4 regions of the Streptomyces sp. NPDC096105 genome follow, and region 1 is predicted to be linked to each of the others. Evidence: riboswitches for the same ligand, from Rfam matches in the RefSeq annotation. Region 1 holds a riboswitch; each other region holds the start of a gene.
What was found. A riboswitch is a leader RNA that binds a small molecule or an ion and turns the genes downstream of it on or off. The one in region 1 is predicted to bind cyclic di-AMP.

Region 2: it holds a riboswitch for cyclic di-AMP, as region 1 does, so the genes downstream of both, ACIQ8B_RS26295 (M23 family metallopeptidase) here and ACIQ8B_RS02760 (M23 family metallopeptidase) in region 1, are expected to answer to the same signal.
Region 3: it holds a riboswitch for cyclic di-AMP, as region 1 does, so the genes downstream of both, ACIQ8B_RS09640 (transglycosylase family protein) here and ACIQ8B_RS02760 (M23 family metallopeptidase) in region 1, are expected to answer to the same signal.
Region 4: it holds a riboswitch for cyclic di-AMP, as region 1 does, so the genes downstream of both, ACIQ8B_RS20800 (transglycosylase SLT domain-containing protein) here and ACIQ8B_RS02760 (M23 family metallopeptidase) in region 1, are expected to answer to the same signal.

The regions. Positions count from the first base shown of each region.
Region 1 covers NZ_JBIWGC010000002.1:14,103-18,990, forward strand. The annotation lists gene ACIQ8B_RS02755 (PrsW family intramembrane metalloprotease) at 1-915, shown strand, start outside; gene ACIQ8B_RS02760 (M23 family metallopeptidase) at 1,020-2,030, opposite strand; cyclic di-AMP (ydaO/yuaA leader) riboswitch at 2,043-2,200, opposite strand; tRNA gene ACIQ8B_RS02765 (tRNA-Met) at 2,519-2,592, opposite strand; gene ACIQ8B_RS02770 (dihydrofolate reductase family protein) at 2,656-3,789, opposite strand; gene ACIQ8B_RS02775 (response regulator) at 3,900-4,559, opposite strand; gene ACIQ8B_RS02780 (HAMP domain-containing sensor histidine kinase) at 4,590-4,888, opposite strand, start outside.
Region 2 covers NZ_JBIWGC010000020.1:96,335-101,222, forward strand. The annotation lists gene ACIQ8B_RS26285 (M16 family metallopeptidase) at 1-925, shown strand, start outside; gene ACIQ8B_RS26290 (M16 family metallopeptidase) at 922-2,310, shown strand; cyclic di-AMP (ydaO/yuaA leader) riboswitch at 2,513-2,678, shown strand; gene ACIQ8B_RS26295 (M23 family metallopeptidase) at 2,691-3,464, shown strand; gene ACIQ8B_RS26300 (GntR family transcriptional regulator) at 3,666-4,370, shown strand; gene ACIQ8B_RS26305 (HPr family phosphocarrier protein) at 4,513-4,794, opposite strand.
Region 3 covers NZ_JBIWGC010000004.1:386,273-391,160, forward strand. The annotation lists gene ACIQ8B_RS09630 (cytochrome P450) at 9-1,298, shown strand; gene ACIQ8B_RS09635 (transglycosylase family protein) at 1,502-2,437, shown strand; cyclic di-AMP (ydaO/yuaA leader) riboswitch at 2,656-2,824, shown strand; gene ACIQ8B_RS09640 (transglycosylase family protein) at 2,829-3,539, shown strand; gene eno (phosphopyruvate hydratase) at 3,808-4,888, shown strand, end outside.
Region 4 covers NZ_JBIWGC010000013.1:58,951-63,838, forward strand. The annotation lists gene ACIQ8B_RS20790 (outer membrane lipoprotein carrier protein LolA) at 1-141, opposite strand, end outside; gene ACIQ8B_RS20795 (polyprenyl synthetase family protein) at 397-1,407, opposite strand; cyclic di-AMP (ydaO/yuaA leader) riboswitch at 1,934-2,102, shown strand; gene ACIQ8B_RS20800 (transglycosylase SLT domain-containing protein) at 2,108-2,575, shown strand; gene ACIQ8B_RS20805 (HAD family hydrolase) at 2,539-3,411, opposite strand; gene fahA (fumarylacetoacetase) at 3,674-4,888, shown strand.

The DNA of each region.
Region 1 (4,888 bases):
ACCGCGAAGGCGGCGGCGGTGCTGCTGCTCTTCCTCTTCCGCAGACGCGACGTCAACGGGATCCTCGACGGCGTGGTGGCGGCCGGGTTCACCGCGACCGGCTTCGCGTTCACCGAGAACGTCCTCTACCTCGGCAACGCCTTCGGCACCGACCAGCTCACCGGCGGCAGCGGCATCGCCTCGGTCACCGCGGCGACCTTCTTCGTCCGCATCGTCATGTCGCCCTTCGCGCACCCCCTGTTCACCGTGCTCACCGGCATCGGCTTCGGCGCGGCCGCGCTGTCCGCCGACCGGCAGCGGGTGCGGCGCGTGCTCTTCCCGGTCGCCGGGCTGCTCCTCGCGATGGGCATGCACGCCCTGTGGAACGGCTCCGTCATGCTCGGCCAGTTCGGCTTCCTCGCGGTGTACGGGGCGTTCATGGTGCCCGCGTTCGGGCTGCTGACCTGGCTGGTGGTGTGGACGCGGCAGCGGGAGCTGCGGACCGTGCGCACGGAGCTGCCCGCGTACGTGGCCGCCGGCTGGCTGCGTCCCGCGGAGCCGTTCGCGCTGGGCTCGATGCGGGCCCGGCGCCTCGCCCGGAAGTTCGCGCGTGAGCACGGGGGCAGGCCCGCGGCGCGCGCGGTCGCCCAGTACGAGGCGTACGCGACCTCGCTGGCGTTCCTGCGGCACCGGGGCCGCGCGGGGAAGGCGGGACCGGACTTCGTGAGCCGGGAGCGGGAGCTGCTGCTGGAGCTGTGGCACCGGCGCGCGGCGGCCCGTCCGGCACTGGAGCACGCGGCCCGTCTCACGGCGCCCCCGGTGCCGTACGGCGCGGCGTGGGCGTACGGGCCCGTCCCCGCGCCGTGGCAGGCGTACGGGCAGCCGCCCCACGGTCATCCGTATCCGGCGTACGGGGAGCACCCCCACCGCCGCTGAGGAGCCCCGGACATGCGGGACCGGCAGCCCTGACGTCGGGGGGGGCGTCGTCGGGGCTGCCGGCGTTCGCGGCGTCGGCGGCCGGGACGCGGCCGCCGGGTGGTTCAGACGCTGAGGCCCTTGCCGGCCAGCCAGGCGGCCGGGTCGACGCCGCCGGAGGAGCCGGCGGGGTGGACCTCGAAGTGAAGGTGGGCGCCGGTGACGTTGCCGGTCGCGCCGACGCGGCCGATCACGTCGCCGGTGGTGACCTTCTGGCCGACGCTGACGTTGATCGACGACTGGTGGGCGTACCAGATCTCGGTGCCGTCGTCGAGGGTGAGCACGGTCTTGTAGCCGTACGAGCCGTCCCAGCCGGCGGCGGTGATCGTGCCGGTGTGGACCGCCTTGATCAGCGTGCCGGTGGGGGCGGCGAAGTCGAGGCCCGTGTGGTAGCCGGAGGACCAGTAGACGCCGGCCTGACCGAACGTCGAGGTGAGGGTGTACGAGGAGGTCGGCAGGGTGTACTGCTTGGCCAGCTCGGCGAGGCGTTCGGCCTCGGCCTTCTTCGCGGCCTCCTCCTCCGCCCTCTTCTTCGCGGCCTCGGCCTTCTCCTTGGCCTCCTTCTCCGCCTTGGCGGCGGCCTCGGCGGCCTCCTTCTCGGCGGCGGCGAGGGCGGCGGCCTGGGCCTTGCTCTGCGCCTGCCCCTGCTGCTGCTCGACCTGGGCCATGATGCGGGCGCGCAGCGCCTCTCCGGCGCCGGAGGCGCCCTCCTCGGCGTCGGCGGTGGTCATGCCGATGTCGCTGAGGGGGGTGCTCGTGCCCTTGGGCGTTTCCTCCTCGGAGAGGAGGGAACCCACGTTGGGCAGGTCGGGCATGGAGATGGAGACGGGCGGCTTGCCGGTCTGGGCGCTGGCCATGCCGCCGGCGCCGACGGCGGCTATGACGCCGACGCCCAGGACGGTGGAGCTGCGGGCGAGTCCGCCTCCGCGCTGCTTGGCGACGCGGTGCCGCCCGCGCACGGGCCGTACGGACTCCGCGGTGGGGTTCCACTCCTCGAACGGGCCCTCGTCGGCGCCGTAGGCGAAGGTGTCGCTCGGGTGGAACGGGGCCTCGGGGGCAGGCGGGTTGGACGCCACGTGGGCGCGCTCCTTTCCTTCCTTCTTCGCCTACCGGGTTAGCTGACGGGTTCGGAGCAGGAAGGTCTCCTACGCGCGTATACGAGCCGTGTTCTCACGGCGGTATCCGCCCGATTCACCCCATGGTGGTGGTTCCCCGGTTCCCTCGCGGGATTCGGCGCGTGCGCACGGAGCCGCCTTCTGTGACGGCTGGGACGACCGCGCTGCGTTATCGAACGTTAATAGACGCGGGGGCCGGATTCCAAGCCATTCCTCTTGATCGTTCACGATTTCCGTGCGGACTTAAGCGCCATGACCGGGCGAAAACGGGCGAGTTGACCGCGCGTCGGACGACCGGTCGAACCTGACGGTATGTCAGTTGTTATGCGCTGCGAAGCACTTCGCTCACGCTGCGTGAGAGGCGGGGAGAAAGGTGCCGGCACAAGGCGCCGGTATACAGAAAACACCGAGGGCCGGAACCCTTTCGGATTCCGGCCCTCGGCCTTCAGTAGCGGGGACAGGATTTGAACCTGCGACCTCTGGGTTATGAGCCCAGCGAGCTACCGAGCTGCTCCACCCCGCGTCGGTAATCACCAGTGTACGGCATCCGCGGGGCCCGACGCACATCCCTTCCCCGGCGGCGCGATCAGCCGGCCGGCAGATGCGCGTTCGGCGCCTTCGCACGCCGCTCGTGCTCCGGCAGGACCAGCACCGTGGCGCCCCCGTCCGCCAGCACCGCGCTGCCGTCGGCGTCCGCCACGAAGGTGTCCGGCTCCCGCCAGGCCGTGACCACCCGGCGCACCCCCGCGTCCAGGATCAGCCGCGCGCAGGGCGCCGGCCGGGACGCGCGACGGGCGCACGGCTCCAGGCTGGAGTAGACGGTGGCGCCGGCCAGCCGCGGGTCGGTGGGGTCGGTCCTGGCGAGCGCGGCCTCCTCCGCGTGCACCACGGGGTCGCCGCCCTCACGGGAGTACCCCCGCGCCAACTCGGTGCCGTCGGCGGCGACCACGACCGCGCCGACGCTGAACGCGGTCCCGGAGGGCGGGCACAGCGCGGCCAGCTCGCAGGCGAGGGCGAGCCAGTGGTGGTCGGCCGCGGAGGGCAGCGCGCCGGTGCCGGGCGCGGTGGGCTCGTAGCGCATCAGGACGACGTCGCCGACGGGCCGAGTCTCGACCAGCCGCAGCCGGCCGCCCTGGTAGGAGCCGGGGCCGAACAGCCGGGGGGCGTCCGGGTCGCCGACGAACAGCGGGGCGAGGACGAGCTGCAGTTCGTCGGCGAGGCCCTGGGTCATCAGCTGGGTGTGGATCCGCCCGCCGCCCTCGACCATCAGGCGCCGCACCCCGCGCTCGTCGTGCAGGTGCTCCAGCAGCCGCCGCCAGTCCAGGCCGTCGCCGAGCGGGACGACGTCGGCGGCGAGACCGAGGGCGCGGGCCCGTCCGGCGCCCTCGTCGGTGGTGTAGAGGACCTTCTCGCCGCCGGTGTACCAGAACCGCGCCGCCGGGTCCAGGTCGCCGGAGCCGCTCACCGTGACCTTCAGCGGGTACTCCGGCCTGCCGTCCGCGACCCGGGCGGCGCGGCGCTCGGGCGAGTTGACCAGCAGACGGGGGTTGTCGGCGCGCAGGGTGCCGGCGCCGACCAGGACGGCGTCCACGGAGGCCCGTACCTCGTCGACCCGGTCGAAGTCGGCCGGGCTCGACAGCAGCAGCCGCTCCGGGCCGGTGTCGTCCAGGTAGCCGTCGAGGGAGACGGCGGCGGACAGCAGGACGTACGGGTGCGGCATCGGCGGGCTCTCCGGGTGCGGGTTGACGGCGGGACCGCTGCGCGGTCCGCGTCCAGTCTGGCAACCCGTGCGGCGGGGAGCGGACCGTGCCCCGGCCGCCGGGACCGGTGTCAGGGCTCGATCAGGCCGACCCGGATGGCGTAGCGGGTGAGCTCCAGCCGGTCCTTGAGGCCCAGTTTGGCGAGCAGATTGGCACGGTGCCGCTCCACCGTCTTGGGGCTGATCACCAGCAGGTCCGCGATCTGCTGGGAGGTGTGGCCCTCGGCGACCAGCTTGAGAATCTGCTCCTCCCGGTCGGTGATGGCCTTCGCGGGCAGCGTCCGGCCCTCCCGCGCGAGGTCGAGGTAGTTGTGGATGAGGGCGTTGACCGCCCCCGGGTAGAGGAAGGGCTCGCCCCGCATGGTGGCGTGGCAGGCCTCGACGAGATCGCGGTCGGCGACCGACTTCAGGACGTAGCCCGAGGCGCCGGCGGCCAGCGCCTCGAAGAAGAACTGCTCGTTGTCGTACATGGTCAGCACGAGGATCCGGGTCCCCGGCAGGGTGCGGGAGAGCTCACGGGCCGCCTGCAGACCGGTCAGGCGCGGCATGGCGATGTCGAGGATGGCCAGGTCGGGGCGGTGCTCCCGGGCCAGTTCGAGGGCTTCGGCGCCGTCGGCGGCCTCCGCCACCACGGTCAGATCCGGTTCGCCGTCCAGGATGAGTCGGACCCCCCGGCGGACCAGGGCGTGGTCGTCGGCGAGGAGGATGCGGGCGGGGGACGGGTCGGTCATGGTTCAGCGTTTCCGGTCGGGGGACGTCGGTCACGGGGGCGGGGCGTGCGCGGGCGCGGACCGGCGCACGACGGCGGGAGCGGTCGAGGAGGCGGACGTCCGCACGGGCCGTACGGGGACGAGGACGTGCGCGGGGAAACGCGCGGGAACGGGCACGGCGAGCCGCAGCTCCGTACCACCGGCGGCACGGGGCTCCACGGTCAGCTCGGCGCCCACGAGCAGCGCCCGCTCCCGCATGCCGCGGATGCCGGCGCCCTCGTCCGCGCCGCCGATGCCGATGCCGTCGTCGCGGACCCGCAGCTCGACCCCGCCGGGGGTGCTCCGCAGGG
Region 2 (4,888 bases), on a different contig from region 1:
CGGCACCGCCTTCGAGAAGCTCACCGCCCTCTCCTACCCGGAGGGCCACCCCTACCACCACACCCCGATCGGGTCGATGGCGGACCTGGACGCGGCGACCCTGGAGGACGCCCGCCAGTTCTTCCGCACGTACTACGCGCCGAACAACGCCGTGCTCTCCGTGGTCGGCGACATCGACCCGGAGCAGACGCTCGCCTGGATCGAGAAGTACTTCGGCTCCATCCCGTCGCACGACGGCAAGCCCGCCCCGCGCGACGGCGCGCTGCCCGACGTCATCGGCGAGGAGCTGCGCGAGGTCGTCGAGGAGGAGGTCCCCGCGCGGGCGCTGATGGCCGCCTACCGGCTCCCGGAGGACGGCACGCGCGCGTGCGACGCGGCCGACCTGGCGCTCACCGTCCTCGGCGGCGGCGAGTCCTCGCGGCTCTACAACCGCCTGGTGCGGCGCGACCGTACGGCCGTGACCGCCGGGTTCGGCCTGCTGCGGCTGGCCGGGGCGCCGTCCCTGGGCTGGCTGGACGTCAAGACGTCCGGCGACGTCGAGGTGCCCGTCATCGAGGCCGCCATCGACGAGGAGCTCGTCCGCTTCGCCGAGGAGGGCCCCACCGCCGAGGAGATGGAGCGCGCCCAGGCCCAGCTGGAGCGCGAGTGGCTCGACCGGCTCGGCACGGTGGCCGGCCGCGCCGACGAACTCTGCCGCTACGCCGTGCTGTTCGGCGACCCGCAGCTCGCCCTGACCGCCGTGAGCCGCGTCCTGGAGGTGACCGCCGAGGAGGTGCAGGAGGTCGCCAAGGCCCGCCTGCGGCCCGACAACCGCGCGGTGCTCGTCTACGAGCCCGTCGCCCCGGCGGCCGAGGACGCCACCGACGAGACCGAGGAAGCCGCAGCCGCAGCCGGCGCCGACGACAACGAGGAGACGGCGAAGTGACCGAGCTCGCCACGATGGAGTTCCACCCCCGGCCGCAGGCGGGCGAGGCCAAGCCCTGGGCCTTCCCGGCCCCCGAGCGCGGTGGCCTCGACAACGGCCTGACCGTGCTGCGCTGCCACCGCCCCGGCCAGCAGGTCGTCGCCGTCGAGGTGGTCCTCGACGCCCCCCTGGACGCGGAGCCGGAGGACCTCGACGGCGTCGCCACGATCATGGCGCGCGCCTTCTCCGAGGGCACCGACAAGCACACCGCCGAGGAGTTCGCCGCCGAGCTGGAGCGCTGCGGCGCCACCCTGGACGCGCACGCCGACCACCCCGGCGTCCGCCTCAGCCTCGAGGTGCCGGCCTCGCGGCTGGCCAAGGGGCTCGGTCTGGTCGCCGACGCCCTGCGCGCGCCCGCCTTCGCCGACAGCGAGATCGAGCGGCTGGTCCGCAACCGCCTCGACGAGATCCCGCACGAGCTGGCGAGCCCGTCCCGCCGCGCCGGGAAGGAGCTCTCCAAGGAGCTGTTCCCGGCGAGTTCGCGCATGTCGCGCCCGCGCCAGGGCACCGAGGAGACCGTCGCGCGCATCGACTCCGCGGCCGTGCGCGGCTTCTACGAGAAGCACGTCCGCCCGGCCACGGCGACCGCCGTGGTGGTCGGCGACCTCACCGGCGTCGACCTGGACGCGCTGCTCGCCGACACCCTGGGCGCCTGGACGGGCTCGCAGGCCCAGCCGCGGCCGGTGCCGCCGGTGGTCGCGGACGACACCGGCCGCGTGGTCATCGTGGACCGGGCCGGCGCCGTCCAGACGCAGCTGCTGATCGGCCGTGTCGGCCCGGACCGGCACGACCGGGTGTGGCCCGCGCAGGTGCTCGGCACGTACTGCCTCGGCGGCACCCTCACCTCGCGCCTGGACCGCGTCCTGCGCGAGGAGAAGGGATACACCTACGGCGTCCGGGCGTTCGGCCAGGTGCTGCGGTCCGCCCCGGACGGCACGGGCGCGTCGATGCTGGCCATCAGCGGCTCCGTCGACACCCCCAACACCGGTCCGGCACTGGACGACCTGTGGACCGTGCTGCGCACGCTGGCCGCCGAGGGCCTCACCGACGAGGAGCGCGACGTCGCCGTGCAGAACCTGGTGGGCGTGGCGCCGCTCAAGTACGAGACCGCCGCGGCCGTCGCGAGCACGCTGGCCGACCAGGTCGAGCAGCACCTGCCGGACCACTACCAGGCCGACCTGTACCGGCAGTTGGCCGCGACCGGCACCGTGGAGGCCACGGCAGCCGTCGTGAACGCCTTCCCGGTGGACCGTCTCGTCACCGTGCTCGTCGGTGACGCGGCGCAGATCAAGGCGCCCGTGGAGGCGCTCGGGATCGGCGAAGTCACCGTCGTGACGGCCGAGTAGGGCAGCCGCCGCACACGCGCGCGTGAAAGGCCCCGGTGACGGCGACGCCACCGGGGCTCCCTTATGCCCGAATTGGGGCGGAGGTTGCCTGTCTGCCCTGTGGTATGCGCTACAAAACCCGGGAATCGTTTGGGGATCGCGCGACGTCCCGCTTAGCTTCGTGCGGGCTGTTCGTCGGGCAGTGCGCCGCACCCGCGGCACCGGACAGCCATCGCCGAGTCCCCGTACGGCGCGAGCCAGGGGAGCCGGGGACCCACATGAGATCCCTGGGGTGAATCGGACGCCCGCGCGTGTCGCGAGGGGGTCCGTAGGAGACCTTCCTGCTCCGAACCCGTCAGCTAACCCGGTAGGCGAGAGGGAAGGAAAGGACCAGCCTGTACATGGCGTTCACCCGCGCCACCGGGAAGCACCGTCGTCCCAGCCGCGTCCAGCGCGGTTCCGCCCGCGCCGCGGGCGTCGCGGCCCTCGCGGGCACCGGCGTCGTCGGCTCCCTCGCGGCCCCCGCGCTCGCCGCCGAACCGGCCGCGGCACGGACCGGCCTCACCCCCGTCGTCACCCTGGGTGACGTGATCGCCGACCGCATCGACGCCCAGGCCGCCGCCCAGCACGAGGCCGCCCGCGTGGCGGCCGAGGCGGCCGCGCGCAAGGCCGCCGAGGAGGCGGCGCGCGAGCGGGCGGCCGAGGAGGCGGAGAAGGCCCGCGCCGCGAAGGAGCGCGCCGCCCGCGAGGCCGAGCGCAAGCGGCTCAACACCTTCGTCTCCCCGATCCCCGGCTCGTACGTCTCGACCGCCTACCGGAGCGGCGGCGCCATCTGGTCGTCCGGCAGCCACACCGGGATCGACTTCCACGCCGCGAGCGGCACGCCCGTCCAGTCCGTGGGCGTCGGCACCGTCGTCGAGGCCGGCTGGGGCGGCGCGTACGGCAACCAGGTCGTCATCAAGATGCACGACGGCACGTACACCCAGTACGCGCACCTGTCGTCGATCGCCGTGTCGGTGGGGCAGGAGGTCGCCGCCGGCCAGCAGATCGGTCTCTCCGGCGCCACGGGCAACGTCACCGGCGCCCACCTCCACTTCGAGGCCCGCACGTCCGCCGAGTACGGCTCCGACCTCGACCCGGCCGCCTACCTCCGGTCGCACGGCGTGAACATCTGAGGCGCGCCCGTCACGCCCTCGGGCCCCGGCTCCCCGCGAGCCGGGGCTTTCGCCGTTCCGGGGCACATCCGTCCCGGCGCCCTCCGTCCGAAAATCATGGAGGAATTCCGGTCCGCCGTCGGAAATCGCCGCCGATTGCAATAGAGTCACGAACGGACGTCAATCGTCGACGTTCCACGGGAATTGATCCGGAGGTCGGTCATGCGTATTCCCGCGCACTCGGTGTGCACGGCGATCCGGGACGACATCGTCGCCGGTGTCCACGGGCGCGGGAGCCGGCTCACCGAGGAACTGCTCGCCCGCCGCTACGGGGTCTCCCGCGTCCCCGTCCGCGAGGCCCTGCGCACGCTGGAGGCCGAGGGCTTCGTGGTGACCCGGCGGCACGCGGGCGCGTGCGTGGCGGAGCCCACCGAGCAGGAGGCCGCCGACCTGCTGGAGATGCGCCGGCTCCTGGAGCCCCTCGGCGCCTTGCGGGCGGCCCAGCGGCGCACCGACGCGCATCTGAAGGTGCTGCGGGGCCTGGTCAGGCTGGGGCAGGAACGCGTACGTCAGGGCAGCAGCGACGATCTGCGCTCACTGGGCGGCTGGTTCCACGAGACGCTCGCCCAGGCTTCCGGCAGCCCGGCGCTGACGTCGATGCTGACCCAGCTCAGGCACAAGATCGCCTGGATGTACGCGGTCGACGGGCCGGCCGACCCGGTGGCGTACTGGGCGGAGCACGGCGCGATCGTGGACGCCGTGGCCCGCGGCGACGGCGAGCGGGCGCGGACCCTCGCGGGGGTGCACGCCGAGCAGGCGAACGCCGGCCACCGGCTCCGGTTCGGCTCCGGCGCCGAGCGGTCCGTCCGCACGGACCGTGTGAGGAACGCGCAACATCCCGTACACATGCCGAGCCTGCGCCCTTAACACGGGCCCCGTACAAAAAGAGGGTGCGAAGGGCGGGGGATTTTTCGGCTGCCCGGAAATGGAAAGAGGAAAAGGAAAGGCCCGTCCGGGGTCCGGACGGGCCTTTCCGGGTCGCACGGCCGTCGCGTGCGGAAATACGGATTCAGACGGTCTCGGGGAGTTCCTCGAGGCCCTCGGCGACCAGCTTCGCCAGACGGTCCAGGGCGGCGTCCGCACCCTCGGCGTCGGAGGCGAGGACGATCTCCTCACCGCCCTGGGCGCCCAGGCCCAGGACAGCCAGCATCGAGGCCGCGTTGACAGGGGTGCCCCCGGCCTTGGCGATCGTCACCGGGACGCCTGCGGCCGTGGCGGCCCGGACGAAGATGGAGGCGGGGCGGGCGTGGAGACCCTCGGCCCAGCCGACGTTGACGCGGCGCTCAGCCATGTGTTGCTGCCCTTCGCTGTTCAGGGTTGTCTAGACCATTCTTCCATACCGTGGACGCGAGCCCGGAGCGGCGTCCGGGACGGCTCCGGCGGCC
Region 3 (4,888 bases), on a different contig from region 1:
GTCGCCCCATGCGCGACCAGTCACCCCCCACCCCCCAGGGCCCCGCCCCCGACCTGTTCACCTGGGAATTCGCAGCCGACCCCTACCCCGCCTACGCCTGGCTCCGCGAGCACGCCCCCGTGCGCAGGACCCGGCTGCCCAGCGGCGTCGAGGCCTGGCTGGTCACGCGGTACGCCGACGCCCGGCAGACCCTCGCCGACAACCGGCTGTCCAAGAACCCCGCGCACCACGACGAGCCCGCCCACGCCAAGGGCAAGACCGGCATCCCGGGCGAGCGGCAGGCCGACCTCATGACGCACCTGCTGAACATCGACCCGCCGGACCACACCCGTCTGCGCCGGCTGGTCAGCAAGGCGTTCACCCCGCGCCGGGTCGCGGAGTTCGCGCCCCGCGTGCAGGAGCTCACCGACGGCCTCATCGACCGCTTCGCGGCGACCGGCTCCGCCGACCTGATCCACGAGTTCGCCTTCCCGCTCCCCATCTACGCCATCTGCGACCTGCTCGGCGTCCCGCGCGAGGACCAGGACGACTTCCGGGACTGGGCGGGCATGATGATCCGCCACGGCGGCGGCCCGCGCGGCGGGGTGGCCCGGTCGGTGAAGAAGATGCGCGGCTACCTCGCCGAGCTGATCCACCGCAAGCGCGAGGCGCTGCCCGCCGAGCCCGTCCCCGGCGAGGACCTCATCTCGGGTCTGATCCGCGCCTCCGACCACGGGGAGCACCTCACCGAGAACGAGGCCGCCGCGATGGCGTTCATCCTTCTCTTCGCCGGCTTCGAGACCACCGTCAACCTCATCGGCAACGGCACCTACGCCCTGCTCACCCACCCCGGGCAGCGGGAGCGCCTGCAACGGGCGCTGGCCGAGGGGGACCGCGGGCTGCTGGAGACCGGGGTGGAGGAACTGCTGCGCTACGACGGGCCGGTGGAGCTGGCGACGTGGCGGTTCGCCACCGAGCCGGTGGTCATCGGCGGGCAGCGTGTCGAGGCCGGCGACCCGGTCCTCGTCGTGCTGGCCGCGGCCGACCGGGACCCGGAGCGGTTCGCCGACCCGGACACCCTGGACCTGGGCCGCCGCGAAAACCAGCACCTGGGGTACGGGCACGGCATCCACTACTGCCTGGGCGCCCCCCTCGCGCGCCTGGAGGGGCAGACCGCGCTGGCCACCCTGCTGACCCGGCTGCCGGACCTCAGGCTCGCCGTGGAGCCGGCCGAGCTGCGGTGGCGCGGCGGCCTCATCATGCGGGGACTCCGCACGCTTCCGGTGGAATTCTCTCCTCCGCGTCCAGGACGGGCCTGACGAGGAGGCTGACCTTCCTGTCCGGTTCCTGCGGGTTACGCGCGGAAACCTGAGACGTGCTCAACTCTGTGATCTCCATGTGATCTGCACGGCATGAACTTGTGACAAGTGATCGTCTGCCTATACGTTCACCCATCAAGTACGGCGCGCCGCAAGGTTTTGCTCACCGTGCCGGTCCTCGTCGCCGAGTGAAAGGCTTCCGCATGCTCTCCGGGAACGGCCGACACCGTCGCCCTCGCCAGGCTCCGGCTCTTCTCGTCGCGGCCGGGGTGACCGGCTCCGCCATCGCGATCCCTCTGCTCGGGGCGGGCAGTGCCAGTGCGGCGGACGGCGAGACCTGGGACCGGGTCGCGGAGTGCGAGAGCGGCGGATCCTGGAGCCAGAACACCGGCAACGGCTATTACGGCGGCCTTCAGTTGACCCAGGACGACTGGGAGGCCTACGGCGGCCTGGAGTTCGCGCCCAGCGCCGACCAGGCCAGCCGCAACCAGCAGATCACCGTCGCCGAGAGGCTCCTCGCCGACCAGGGGGTCGGCAAGTGGCGCGCCTGCGGCCTGCTCACGGGCCTGAACCAGGACGCGGCGTCCCCGGACGTCGACCCGGGCGTGGCCGACGACGCGACCCCGGACGACTCCCGGACCGCCGGCACCACCACTCCGTCCGGTTCGCCGGAACCGGGTGATGCGTCCGCTTCTCCCTCTCCGTCCGCCACGCCCGGTTCGTCCGGCGGGGAGGAGGGTGACGCGAACGACAAGGCCTCCCCGTCCGCCCCCGCCGCCTCCGAGCGTGACGAGTCGGACAAGTCGGGGCAGAGCACCGGTTCTTCGGAGGTCACCGAGTCCGAGTCCGCCGGCCCGGGCCGCCACCGCGGCCCCAGCGCCCAGGAGGACGAGCGCGCCGACGCCGCGGCCTCGTCGGCCGGCCGGCACGCCTCGCGCTCCGCCGGCACGCCGGCCGGGGCCGCCGACGACCGTTACACCGTGCGGGCCGGGGACAGTCTGGTGTCCATCGCCGACTCCCTTGCCCTCACCGGCGGATGGACGGCGCTCTACGTCGAGAACCAGCAGGTCATCGGCGACGACCCGAACCTGATCCTGCCAGGTCAGCGGCTTCTCGTGGACGCGGAGACCGGCGAGTAGCGGGCGCGGGCGGCGTTCGAAGGCGCCTCCGCGCGGCGGCAGTTGACGGAGTGATTCGGGCTGAATGTCCGTAATAAGGGCTGTGAGAGATAGGTCTCAGAAGACCTGATCATCTTTGAAATTCCGTCGGGCCCGTGCTTACGGTCGTGACCGCTCGCCATCGCGGGCCCCGGCTGCCGCCACGCCGAATCCTGCCAGTGGCAGCACGGGAACAGTCGTCGCGTCATGCGCCGTAGGCAGGAGCGGGGGACCCAGGTAGGCGCCGGACCCGGACGGTTCACGTCCGGTACGGCTCGGGGTGAAGCCGCGTCCCGGGAGGGACGTGGCCGGGCAACTCAACCGGCCCGAACCCGACAGCTCACCTCGTAGGCGTCGGTGAGGGGATCCATCCATGCTGTTTTCCGGCAAGGGCAAGCACCGTCGTCCGTCCAAGGCCACTCGCGCCATCGCCATCGCCGGTGTCACCGGCGCCGCCGTCGCCGGTCCGCTGATGGCGGCCGGCAACGCCTCCGCCGCCACCGCGTCCGAGTGGGACGCCGTCGCCCAGTGCGAGTCCGGCGGCAACTGGTCCATCAACACCGGCAACGGCTACTACGGCGGTCTGCAGTTCTCCGCCTCCACCTGGGCCGGGTACGGCGGCACCAAGTACGCGGCCACCGCCGACCAGGCCACCAAGGCCCAGCAGATCGAGATCGCCGAGAAGGTCCTCGCGGGCCAGGGCAAGGGCGCCTGGCCGGTCTGCGGCACCGGCCTGTCCAACGCCGCCTACAACGGCTCCTCCGCCGAGGGCTCCTCCCAGGAGTCCGGCGCCGCGGAGTCCCGCGAGAGCGAGCAGAAGGCCTCCCGCTCCGCCGAGCGCCCGGCCGCCCCGGCCGAGCAGAAGGCCGAGCAGAAGAGCGAGAAGAAGACCGTCACCACCCCGACCGGCGAGAAGGTCGAGAAGGGCGACGGCGAGTACAAGGTCGTCAAGGGCGACACCCTCAGCTCGATCGCCGCGGAGCACGACGTCAAGGGCGGCTGGGCGAAGCTGTTCGAGCTGAACGACGACATCGTCGACGACGCCGACCTCATCTACCCGGGCCAGCAGCTGCACCTGAAGTAAGGCCGGCCGCACGGTCCCTCCCCCCGTCCCCACGGGCCACCCGCCCCGGTGCGTTTCTTCCCCGTACGCACCGGGGCGGGGTCATGTCCGGACGCTTTCCGGTCACGGTTTCCCGAACCTGCTTTGTTCCGTTCGGAAACAATTTACTCTCGGTTCTGTCCATGAGGCGGGCGGCCGGATGGCCGATCGCCCGGAGCCGGTTAGGCTCGGACTCGCAGGGCCCCCGCGGCCCCGCTCACCCGCGTCACATCCCAAGAAGGAGATGCTCGTGCCGTCCATCGACGTCGTCGTAGCCCGGGAAATCCTGGACTCCCGAGGCAACCCCACGGTCGAGGTCGAGGTCGGCCTCGACGACGGCAGCACGGGTCGTGCCGCCGTCCCGTCCGGCGCCTCCACCGGCGCCTTCGAGGCCGTCGAACTCCGTGACGGCGACGCCGGCCGTTACCTCGGCAAGGGCGTCGAGAAGGCCGTACTGGCCGTCATCGAGCAGATCGGCCCGGAGCTCGTCGGCTACGACGCCACCGAGCAGCGCCTGATCGACCAGGCGATGTTCGACCTGGACGCCACCGACAACAAGGGCTCGCTCGGCGCCAACGCCATCCTCGGCGTCTCGCTCGCCGTCGCGCACGCCGCCTCCGAGGCCAGCGACCTGCCGCTGTTCCGCTACCTGGGCGGCCCGAACGCGCACCTGCTGCCGGTGCCGATGATGAACATCCTGAACGGCGGCTCGCACGCCGACTCCAACGTGGACATCCAGGAGTTCATGATCGCCCCGATCGGCGCGGAGTCCTTCTCCGAGGCGCTGCGCTGGGGCGCCGAGGTCTACCACACCCTCAAGAAGGTGCTGAAGGGCAAGGGCCTGGCCACCGGCCTCGGCGACGAGGGCGGCTTCGCCCCGAACCTCGGCTCCAACCGCGAGGCCCTCGACCTCATCCTCGAGGCCATCCAGGAAGCCGGCTACACCCCCGGCGAGCAGATCGCCCTGGCCCTGGACGTGGCCGCCTCCGAGTTCTACAAGGACGGCGTCTACAGCTTCGAGGGCAAGGAGCGCTCGGCCGCCGAGATGACCGAGTACTACGCGGAGCTCGTCGACGCGTACCCGCTCGTGTCCATCGAGGATCCGCTGTTCGAGGACGACTGGGAGGGCTGGAAGACCATCACCGCCAAGCTCGGCGACAAGGTCCAGCTCGTCGGTGACGACCTGTTCGTCACCAACCCGGAGCGCCTGGCCCGCGGCATCGAGGAGGGCGCCGCCAACGCCCTGCTGGTGAAGGTCAACCAGATCGGCTCGCTCACCGAGACCCTGGACGCCGTCGAGCTGGCCCAGCGCAACGGCTTCAAGTGCATGA
Region 4 (4,888 bases), on a different contig from region 1:
CGCCGGGACGAGTCCGATCGTCGCGGCCGCCACGCCCATCACCGTGACGGGGACGACGTACCGCGCTGCCCTGCGGCGGCCGGCGCGCGGCTCCTCGACCTCCCCGGCAGTCGTCGTGTCGTCGGATGCGTGCGGTGCCATGTGTGCCCTCCGTCGTCGGCGGCGGCTTCCGTCCCGTGTCCTCGCACCAGTTCGGCCCGAGCCGCCATTCTCACCCGAACCGGTGAGAAGTGGTGTTGTCCGTCGTGGTCCATCTGACCGCATTCGCGGGGCGGATACGTCAGACCGCGGGCTCAACTGCGCGTACTGCTGCGGTATGACACGGCACGGCGCCGCCTCACCCGCCCCGTAGGGGTCGTCCGGGTCCGGGAGGCGTACGGGGGACGGCCGGGCGGGTCAGCCGGCCCGGTGCACCACGGCGTCGCACATCTCGACGAGCGCCGTCTTGGCGGGGCCGTCGGGCAGCGGGGCGAGCGCGGCGCGCGCCTCCTCGGCGTAGCGCACGGTGTCCCGGCGGGCCTGGCCCAGCGCGGGATGGGCGCGCAGCAGCCGCAGCGCCTCGGCGTGCCGGGCGTCGTCGGTGAGGTCGGAGTCGAGCAGCTCGCACAGGGCGACGTCCTCGGCGAGGCCCAGCCGGGCCGCCCGCTCGCGCAGCCGCAGCACGGGCAGGGTGGCGATGCCCTCGCGCAGGTCGGTGCCGGGGGTCTTGCCGGACTCGTGGGAGTCGGAGGCGATGTCCAGGACGTCGTCGGCGAGCTGGAAGGCGACGCCGAGCCGCTCGCCGTACTGGGTGAGGATGTCCACCACCGTCTCGTCGGCGCCGGACATCATCCCGCCGAACCGGCAGGAGACGGCGACCAGGGAGCCGGTCTTGCCGCCGAGCACGTCCAGGTAGTGGTCGACCGGGTCGCGGCCGTCCTGCGGGCCCGCGGTCTCCAGGATCTGGCCGGTGACCAGCCGCTCGAACGCCTCGGCCTGGACCCGCACCGCCTCCGGGCCGAGGTCGGCCAGGATGTGGGAGGCGCGGGCGAAGAGGAAGTCGCCGGTGAGCACGGCGACCGAGTTGCCCCAGCGGGCGTTCGCGCTCGCGACCCCGCGCCGCACCTCGGCCTCGTCCATCACGTCGTCGTGGTACAGCGTGGCCAGGTGGGTGAGCTCCACCACGACGGCCGACGGCACGATGCCGGGCGCGTAGGGGTCGCCGAACCGGGCGGAGAGCATCACGAGCAGCGGACGGAACCGCTTGCCGCCGGCCCGCACCAGGTGCTGGGCGGCCTCCGTGATGAAGGGCACCTCGCTCTTGGTGGCTTCGAGCAGCCCTTCCTCGACAGCCGTCAATCCGGCCTGGACATCGGCTTCCAGAGCCTGGTCCCGCACGCTCAGCCCGAACGGCCCGACGACGGTCACGAGGGGTCTCCTGTCTGCTGGTGTCTGCTGGCGGTTACACGGTTTGTCGATAGGTCGCTGTCACCACTCGAGTCAGCGTATCCGGTCATGTTTCGATCACCGCCAGGGCCCGGGGTCACAAGCAAGGCGATACGGGAGCAGAAGCGGAGTGTTTTTGATCGGGCGATGACAACGGACATACCTCGACTTCCCGGACGCGGTGGCCCGTGAACCATCCTGCCCCACCCGAGAGTCCGATTTACCGCGATCGCTCCGTTAATTCCCCTTGGCCGCACATGTGCTCACGGTCGCCGCCCCGTGAAGTGAGTCACGCGCACGCCGGCCGCCCGGTCACCCTCGCACACGCCCGTCATCCCGCTCCACGCAACGGACTTGACTCTGACCGGCCACAAAGGATCAAGCACCCGAAATCGCCCATCTCAAGATCAAACGGGGCTTTGTGTGATCGTCGCACTTGTTTCCGGCATGTGCTCTCGCATACGTTCCGGGCCTGCCGGGTGGACGCCTAGTCCTGCCGCCACCCGCATCACACCCGACGACGAACTCACGCACGGCAGGAGCGGGGGACCCAGGTAAGCCGCCGTACCGGACACCGCGCCGGGACGGCTCGGGGTGAAGCCATGCCCGCAGGGGCACGGCCGGGCACTCTCCCGCCCGAACCCGACAGCTCACCTCGCAGGCGTAGGAGAGGAACCCAGACATGCCCGCTTCCGCTTCGTACCGCCGCCTCGTCCGCTCCCTCGCCGTCGCCGGCACCGGCGTCGCCGTGGTCGCGATGCCGCTGTTCGGCGCCACCAGCGCCGCGGCCGCCCCCACGGCCCAGGCCGCCACCTCCACGACCGCGTACCCGGACAACCTCGACGGCTGGATCCGCGAGGCGATGGACGTCATGGCGCAGAACGGCATCCCCGGCTCCTACGACTCCATCCACCGCAACATCATGCGGGAGTCGTCCGGCAACCCGGCCGCCATCAACCTGTGGGACTCCAACGCCGCGAAGGGCACCCCGTCGAAGGGCCTGCTCCAGGTCATCGACCCGACCTTCCAGGCGTACCACGTGCCCGGCACCGCCTTCGACCCGTTCGACCCGGTCGCCAACATCGCCGCGGCCTGCAACTACGCCGCCGACCGCTACGGCTCGATCGACAACGTCTTCGGCGCGTACTGAGCCGACCTCTGACGGGCCACTCCGGCCGTCCGCCCGAACAGCCGCTCGAGGACGACGGCCACGCCGTCGTCCTCGTTCGACAGGGTGACCTCGTCGGCCACCGCCTTCAGCTCGGGGTGCGCGTTGGCCATGGCGACGCCGTGGCCCGCCCACCGGAACATGGGGACGTCGTTCGGCATGTCCCCGAAGGCGACCGTGTCCTCGGGGCGCAGCCCCAGGTGCTCGGCGGCCAGCGCCAGCCCGGTCGCCTTGGTGACCCCGCACGGCTGGAGCTCCACCGTGCCCGGCCCCGACATCGTGACCGTGGCCAGCGAACCGACCACGGACCGGGCCGCCGCCGCCAGCGCGTCGTCCGACAGCTCCGGGTGGCGCAGCAGCACCTTGCTGATCGGCCGCGCCCACAGGTCGTCGCGCCGCTCCACCCGCACCGACGGGAGCGTCGGGTGCGGCATCCGGTAGCCCGGCTCGATCAGCGTCAGCCCGTCGGCCCCGTCCTGGTCGACCGCGGCGTACACCTCCCCCACCTCGGCCTCGATCTTGCCGAGCGCGGTCTCCGCCAGCTCCCGGTCCAGCCGGACCGACCACAGCATCCGGTGCGTGGCGGCGTCGTAGACCTGCGCGCCCTGTCCGCACACCGCGAGCCCCGTGCAGCCGAGGTCGTCGAGCAGCGACCGCACTCTGGGGGCCGGGCGCCCCGTCACCACGAGGTGCCGGGCGCCGGCCCGCTCCGCCCGCGCGAGGGCGGCGAGGGAGCGGTCGGAGAGGGTGTCGTCACCGCGCAGCAGCGTCCCGTCCAGGTCGGTGGCGATGAGAAAACAATCGGTGGGTGCGGCCATGATCAGAGAATACGGACAGGAGGACCGTCCGATTCGCCGCGCCCGTATGCCCTCGCATTGGGTGCGTTTTGCCTTCTTACACCGCCGGATCGCGACCGGTTGGGACCTCTTTCCCGTTTTGACCGGAACAGGGTGCGCTCCGGCGGACCCGGGCCCGGGAAGTCGTCCGTGTACAAGAGCTCACCGGGGCGCGACCCCGTAACGTGTGGCACGGCCACGGACACGTGGCGCACCCGCGCACACGAAAGCGAGGCAGCACCCGATGCCCCCCTTCGATGTCCCCGAGGGCGATCCCTTCGGCCCGCACAACCTGCCGTACGGCGTCTTCTCGCTCCCCGGTTCGCCGGAGCGCACCGTGGGCGTCCGGCTGGGCGACCACGTCCTCGACGCCGGCGCGGCGGCACACGCCCTGGGCTCCCCCTACGCCTCCCTGCTCGCCCGCCCCACCCTCAACCCCCTGCTGGCGGCGGGCCGTACGGCCTGGTCGGACGTGCGGCGCGCGCTCACCGCGTGGGTGACGGTCCCGGCGCACCGGGAGACCGTCGAGCGGTTCTTCCACCCGCTGTCCGAGGTCACCCTGCACCTGCCCTTCGAGGTCGCGGACTACGTCGACTTCTACGCCTCGGAGAACCACGCCCGGAACGTCGGGCAGATCTTCCGCCCCGACGCGGCCGACTCCCTGACCCCCAACTGGAAGCACCTGCCGATCGGTTACCACGGCCGCTCCGGCACCGTCGTGGTGTCCGGCACCGACGTCGTACGCCCCTCCGGGCAGCGCAAGGCGCCCGCCGACGCCGCCCCGGTGTTCGGCCCGTCCGTGCGGCTGGACATCGAGGCCGAGGTCGGCTTCGTCGTCGGCGTCCCGTCCGAGCGGGGCCGGCCCGTGCCGCTGAACGCCTACCGCGACCACGTGTTCGGCCTGTGCCTGCTCAACGACTGGTCCGCCCGCGACATCCAGGCCTGGGAGTACGTGCCCCTCGGTCCGTTCCTCGGCAAGTCCTTCGCCACCTCCGTGTCGGCGTGGATCACCCCGCTGGACGCCCTGGAGGAGGCCCGCACCGCCCCGCCCGAGCGCACTCACCCGCTGCTGCCGTACCTCGACGACTCCGGTGAGGAGCCCGGCGGTTACGACCTGCGCATCACCGTCAGCCTCAACGGCCAGGCCGTCTCCGAGTGCCCCTTCTCCACCATGTACTGGACGGCCGCCCAGCAGCTCGCCCACATGACGGTGAACGGCGCCTCCCTGCGCACCGGCGACCTCTACGGCTCCGGCACGGTCAGCGGCCCCGCCGAGCGCGAACGCGGCTCCCTGCTGGAACTGACCTGGAACGGCCGCGACCCGCTCGAACTCCCCGACGGCGAGCGGACGTTCCTGGAGGACGGCGACGTGGTGACACTGTCCGCCTGGGCGCCGGGCCCGGACGGGGTGCGGGTGGGCCTCGGCGAGGTGACGGGACGGGTGGTCCCCGCGTCCTGA